DNA from 2 places in the Microbacterium sp. NC79 genome. Region 2 is predicted to be linked to the other one. Evidence: predicted binding sites of a transcription regulator. Region 2 holds the regulator's gene; the other holds the start of a gene.
The links. The regulator HrcA, encoded in region 2, represses chaperone genes, less so after heat shock. The targets are predictions, from matches to a motif close to TTNGCACTCGNNNNNNNCGAGTGCNAA.
Positions count from the first base shown of each region.

Region 1: the regulator HrcA is predicted to act here: its motif matches at 1,492-1,518, upstream of groL (chaperonin GroEL).

Region 1 covers NZ_JAHQYI010000001.1:2,024,382-2,027,792, forward strand. The annotation lists gene groL (chaperonin GroEL) at 1-1,452, opposite strand, end outside; gene KTJ77_RS09225 (LytR C-terminal domain-containing protein) at 1,595-2,146, opposite strand; gene KTJ77_RS09230 (DUF3263 domain-containing protein) at 2,124-2,420, opposite strand; gene KTJ77_RS09235 (DUF2332 domain-containing protein) at 2,441-3,411, opposite strand, start outside.
Region 2 covers NZ_JAHQYI010000001.1:1,601,403-1,604,813, reverse strand. The annotation lists gene hemW (radical SAM family heme chaperone HemW) at 1-478, shown strand, start outside; gene KTJ77_RS07255 (ankyrin repeat domain-containing protein) at 480-887, shown strand; gene hrcA (heat-inducible transcriptional repressor HrcA) at 964-1,992, shown strand; gene dnaJ (molecular chaperone DnaJ) at 2,028-3,131, shown strand; gene KTJ77_RS07240 (16S rRNA (uracil(1498)-N(3))-methyltransferase) at 3,131-3,411, shown strand, end outside.

The sequences.
Region 1 (3,411 bases), 420 kb from region 2:
GTCACCGTACTCGCCGGTTGCAGCGTTCAGGCCCTGGCCGCTCGGCAGCTCAGCAACCTTGTGCGCAACAACGCCGGGCTCCAGACCCGCGTTGAGTGCGATCTGCTTGAGCGGAGCTTCAATTGCCACGCGAACGATAGCAACACCCGTTGCTTCGTCACCGGTCAGTTCAAGCGAGTCAAGAGCCGACGCTGCCTGCAGCAGAGCCACGCCACCACCGGGGACGATGCCCTCTTCGACAGCAGCCTTTGCGTTACGCACGGCGTCTTCGATGCGGTGCTTGCGCTCCTTGAGCTCAACCTCGGTTGCAGCTCCGGCCTTGATGACTGCAACGCCACCGGCAAGCTTTGCCAGGCGCTCCTGCAGCTTCTCGCGGTCGTAGTCGCTGTCGGTGTTGTCGATCTCGCGGCGGATCTGGGTAACGCGACCCTCGATCAGCTCTGCCTCGCCAGCGCCCTCAACGATGGTCGTCTCATCCTTGGTGATGATGACCTTGCGAGCACGACCCAGAAGGTCAAGCGTTGCGTTCTCGAGCTTAAGGCCGACCTCTTCGGTGATGACCTGGCCGCCGGTCAGGATCGCGATGTCCTGCAGCTGAGCCTTGCGGCGGTCACCGAAGCCGGGAGCCTTAACAGCTGCCGACTTGAAGATGCCACGGATCTTGTTGAGAACGAGCGTTGCGAGTGCTTCGCCCTCGACGTCCTCAGCGATGATAACGAGTTCCTTGCCGTCCTGGATGACCTTGTCAACGATGGGCAGCAGGTCCTTGATGTTACCGATCTTCTGGTTAGCGATCAGGATGTACGGGTCTTCGAAGACCGCTTCCTGACGCTCAGGGTCGGTGACGAAGTAGGGGTTCAGGTAGCCCTTGTCGAAGCGCATACCTTCGGTGAGCTCCAGCTCGGTGCCGAACGTGTTCGACTCCTCGACGGTGACAACACCTTCCTTGCCCACCTTGTCGATGGCCTCGGCGATGAGTGCACCGATGGCCGGGTCTGCGGCCGAGATCGATGCGGTAGCCGCGATCTCTTCCTTCGACTCGATTTCCTTAGCGTTCTCGAGGAGCTGAGCGGTGATGGCCTGAACAGCCTTCTCGATACCGCGCTTCAGCGAGATGGGGTCAGCGCCGGCTGCGACGTTGCGCAGACCTTCGCGCACGAGTGCCTGAGCCAGAACCGTAGCGGTCGTGGTTCCGTCACCAGCGACGTCATCCGTCTTCTTGGCAACTTCCTTAACGAGCTCTGCACCGATCTTCTCGTACGGGTCGTCGAGCTCGATTTCCTTGGCGATCGAGACACCGTCGTTCGTGATCGTGGGAGCGCCCCACTTCTTCTCGAGCACAACGTTGCGACCGCGCGGGCCAAGGGTTACCTTGACGGCGTCAGCCAGGATGTTGAGTCCGCGCTCGAGGCCACGACGTGCCTCCTCATCGAAAGCGATGATTTTAGCCATGAGTCTTTCGTCCTTCCTGGACGTCGGCGAATCAAATTTTTAGCACTCAGTGATGCCGAGTGCTAAACCCATTCTGGCACTCACCCCATGCGAGTGCAAGCCAGAAAGATCAGCCTTGGGCGGACAAAAGAACGGAACCGTCTCAGCCTGCAGGGGTGAAATCGGCACCGATCACGATGGTTAGCTGCGCAGCGTCAGCCGCGTCTCCCACCTGGTAGACATCGCTTTGTTCGACGAGGGCATCGCCGACGAGGCCGGCAACACCAAGAGCCGGGCTCTGATCTCCAGGGAGTGGGTAGTAAACCGTAGTGCGAGCGAAGTCTTTATCGTCCGAGTCGATCGAGAAGATCTGCTCCTGCGTCCAGCCATTCGCCACCAGAATCGCGGTGACTTCAGCGGTCTTCGCGGCGTCCGGTGTCGCGTTCAAAATCAGGATCGAGTAGCTCGTATCAATGCGGGCCTCGATCGGGGCCTGCGTGATGCCCGTTTGCGGCGTCTCGTCGCCAAACGAAATCTTGCCCATCACGACAAGCGCTCCGAAAACACCGCCGACGAAGAGGACGACGGCCGCGACGGATGCCCAGAGAAATGTGGCCCAGCCGCGCCCGCGCGGTAACTCAGCGCGGTGTGCTCCGACGCGGCCCTTGTCGCGGGCTACATCATCGAAGCGATCACGCGGGAAGTTCGAAGGCACCCGATGATGCTATCGAACCCAACCCGGAATCCTTGGCAGATTCTCCCAGCAACGGCGCTCGGCCTGCCCGCTGCCGCCGGATGCGGGCAGCCAGGAAAGGGTCGGTCGCCACCGCCGCCTGCGACAGGCTTACGCGCGCCAGCACCTGGTAATACCGCACCGCTGTGAGGCCCCAGCGCTCGGCAATCGCCTGCTCTTTCGCAGCGGAGTGTTGCGGCCAAGCGGCCTCGAACCGCAGCATGTCGTGCTCGGACTCAGCCAGAGAAGTGCTCATGGCTCGAGCGTAGGCCGAGGCTACGACATTGCCCCCGCAGCACTCTCGTCGTCGAACCAGTCGATCCAGCGGCCAAGCGGATCGGCCGCAGCGAGCACCACACCGTTGCGAGCCAGCGCGAAACCATCAGCGGGCACCCGCACCGTCGACGTCGTCCATGCTGAGTGCACGCGTGGCGCATCCAGCGTGATCCAGTCATCCGCCAGTTCGCGTACGACTGCGATCAGGCGTTCCCGCTCAGCCCATGCAATGTGCGGCAGCACCCCAGGCGTGGTGATCACGATGCGCGCCCCAGCGGGAGCCTGAGCGACGACAGCGGGCAGCACGTCAGCCGCGTTTCCCGCCACCATGAGCGGCGGTTGGGCAGCCACAATATCGAGCGCGGCCGCGATCCGCTCTTCGCGGCCGGTCTCCCCCGGCCATACCAGTGCTCGCAACCATGCTCGGTCGGCGTCATCGCGTGCATCCAGCGGATTCAGGTCGACGCCTGCGCGCCACACAATGGTCGGGCTTCGAAGCGGTGGAACCACGTGGCCACGAAGTGCGCATTGCAGCGTGACAGCACCGGCTGGTTCCGGAGCCCACCGCGCCACCTCGCCCGCCGCGGTGACATAGGAGTAGGTGTAGCGATCGGGGTAGAGGCAGAGCCCGGCCGAAGCACCGATCTCGATCAGCGCGATGGGCCCATCGATGGCGGCAAGCGCAGGCATCAGTGCGGCACAGCGAAGCGGCTCGTTGGTTTGCACCGACCGCCCTTCGCCTGCCGCACGAATCTCCGCTGCGTGCGCAAGAACCCAGTCGCGCCACCTGGTTCCGCTCTCCTGGGGAGCACCGGCGAGACGCATGACGGCGAAGATCAGCGGCGGCTGTCTGCGCTGCGGCGCAAAACTGGCCACGACCGCGGCGACCGCAGAGTCCGACGCAACAATGTGCGCCCACGCCTCGTATAGCGAGCTTCTACCTGGCGCTTCGTCTGTCGCGAATCGCGCAT
Region 2 (3,411 bases):
GGCCGACATGTACGAGTTCGTTGACGAGGAGCTCAGGGGCGCCGGCTTCGACTGGTACGAGGTCAGTAACTTTTCGCGCGGAGAGAGCCACCGCTCGCGGCATAACCTCGCCTACTGGCGTGGTACCGACTGGTGGGGCTACGGACCAGGAGCCCACTCGCACGTTGATGGCACTCGCTGGTGGAATGTGAAACATCCTGCCGCGTACGCCCAGCGTCTTGCCGCCGGCCACAGCCCTGCGTACGCGCGCGAAACGATTGAGGGTTCGGCCGCCGTCTTGGAACGGGTCCTCCTGCAATCGCGCATTCGTGAAGGCTTGGCAATCGACCAGATTCCGGCCTCGCGTCGTTCAGCGGTTGCTGGCCTGATCGCCGATGAACTCGTTGAGCCCGGTGCCGCGCTGCGGGGGCGCCTCGTGTTGACGCTGCGAGGTCGCCTGCTTGCTGATGCTGTCGTTCGCGCCCTGACGGAGGATTGATATGGCGACCGAGAATCCTGGCGCTGGTCTCAGCACGGAAGTGGTTGACGGAACCTTTGCGTTGGCTCGTGAAGGTCGGGTATCTGAACTGACGGAAATGGTGCGCGCTGGCGTGCCCGTCGATACCAGAAACGCCCGTAGCGACACGATGCTCATCGTTGCTGCCTACGCGCAACAGGCGGACGCGGTCGCGGCCCTCATTGCGCTCGGTGCTGATCTCAACATTGAGAACACGATGGGGCAGACTGCGATCTCCTGCGCCGTGTTCCGCAATGATGCCGCGATCTTGCAGATGCTGCTGGATGCCGGAGCCGACCCCGATCTCGGATTTCGCTCGGCCCTCGCGATTGCCGACCAATTTCAGCTCACCGACATGACGGCGTTGCTGGTCAAGCACGCGGCACGCTGACACGTTCGTCTTGCTCCCACTCAGAAGCGGTAGAATTGGCACTCGAACGTACTGAGTGCCAGCGAGAGGAGAGGCCGTGGTATCCGAACGAGGACTCCAGGTTCTCCGCGCGATCGTGCAGGACTACGTCGGCACTCGCGAACCCGTCGGTTCCAAGTCGATTGTTGACCGGCACGCTTTTGGCGTTTCTGCTGCGACAATTCGTAACGACATGGCGCTCCTTGAGGATGAAGACCTCATTGTCGCGCCGCACACCTCCAGCGGTCGTGTTCCGACCGACAAGGGGTACCGGGTATTTGTCGATCACCTGGCGGGACTGCGCCCCCTCAGCACCGCCCAACGCACGGCGATCTCGACATTTCTTGATGACCCTGCCGACCTCGACGATTTGCTGTCGCGCACGGTGCGTTGCCTCACGCAACTCACCGGGCAAGTCGCTCTCGTGCAATATCCGTCTTTTGCCCGCGCCACGGTGACCCACATTGAACTGGTTCTGCTCGCGCCTGCGCGCATCCTGGTGATTGTTGTCACTGACACCGGCCGCGTGTCGCAGCGTATCGTGCACCTCCCGCAGGAGGTCACCGAAAACGACGCTCAAGCGCTCAAGGGACGCATGAACGGTCTTGTCACAGGCAACGAAGTACGAACAGCGAGCGCCCGACTCGAAGCTCACCGCGCAGACCCCTCCGAGACCGACGAGGTGTTTGATGCCATCAGCGATGCGGTGGCAGAAGAACTCGACGAGTTCCGCCAAGACAAGCTCGTGATGGCGGGTGCAGCAACCCTCGCTCGTCGAGAACTGGACTTCCGTGGTTCCATTCACCCCCTGCTCGAGGCAATCGAAGAGCAGGCGACTCTCGTCAGGCTGATGGAAGAAATGGTGGCCGACCGTGAGGGCCTCGCGGCCTCGATCGGCTCAGAAAACGCAGCGTTTGGTCTCTCCGAGGCATCCCTTGTGACGGGAGACTATGACGCACCAGGCTCCCGTGCGCGGATTGGGCTGATGGGCCCGACCCGCATGGACTATCCCAGCAACCTCGCTGCCGTGCGCGCTGTCGCGCGGTACCTGACCCGGTTGCTGGACGAGGATGACACACGTCGCTGACGTGATGAGGGGCGTGTGCCCCGAGAAAGGCTAAAGTGGCAGACCACTACGAAGTTTTGGGTGTCTCGCGTGATGCGACGACCGAAGAAATCAAGAAGGCGTACCGAAAGCTCGCTCGCCAGCTTCACCCGGATGTGAATCCGGGGGAAGAAGCGGAAGAGAAGTTCAAGCTCGTGACGCACGCCTACGATGTGCTCTCGAACCCCGAGGAACGTCAGCGCTATGACAACGGCGGCGACTCGGCCTTCGGCGGCGGCGGCTTTGGTGGGTTCGGCGACATCTTTGAAACGTTCTTCGGTGGCGGACAATCCCGCGGCCCGCGCCCCCGTTCGCGTCGTGAGCGCGGCCAGGATGCTCTCGTCAAGGTGACGGTCGAGCTCGGCGACGTCATCTTCGGCGTGCACCGTGACATTGAGGTCGACACCGCCGTGTTGTGTGAGACCTGCCAGGGATCGTGCTGCCAGCCAGGAACCTCGGAGCAGACGTGTGACATTTGTGGCGGTACCGGTCACATCCAGCAGCAGGTACGGAGCCTGCTCGGCACGATGTTGACCAACGCACCGTGCAACGTGTGCCGCGGATACGGAACCACGATTCCTTCGCCGTGCGTCACGTGTGCGGGTCAAGGACGGGTGCGCTCGCGCCGCACGGTATCGCTCGACATTCCTGCCGGCGTCGACGACGGTCTCCGACTCCAGCTTCCGGGCTCAGGTGAAGTGGGCCCAGCCGGTGGCCCCAACGGTGACCTGTACCTGGAGATCAAGGTGTCGCCCAACGCCGCGTTCTCGCGCGAGGGCGACGACCTGGTGGCGCTGCTCGAAGTCGCGATGCCTGACGCTATTCTCGGCACCACGGCGACAATCGACGCGCTCGATGGTTCCGTTGACCTGGAGATTCGTCCCGGCGTGCAGTCTGGCGACGAACTCACCATCAAGGGCCGCGGCATAACGCCGCTGCGTGGTTCCACTCGCGGTGACCTCCGGGTCGGCATTCACGTCGTGACGCCCACCAAGCTCGACGCCAAGCAGCGTGCGCTCATTGAGCAGTTGCAGGGATCGATGAAGTCGCCGACCCCAGCGCTTGCGCAGCACCAGCAGGGGCTGTTCGCGAAGCTGCGCGATCGATTTCGTACCCACTAATGGCGCTGCATTTCATCGTTGATTCCCCTGACCAGTTAGTGGGGGATTCTGTCGCGCTCACCGGTCCGGAAGCACACCACGCCGCTGCGGTACGCCGCGTGCGCGTGGGGGAGACCGTCACCCTCGGTGATGGTCTCGGGGCGTGGGTGACGGGTGTCGTGACGGCGGTGGCGGCGAAGCGTGTCGACATCGTCTTGGAATCTCGACGCCACATCGAGGAGCACACCCCGCGCATCGTGCTCGTGCAGGCACTGGCGAAGGGCGACCGCGACGAGCGTGC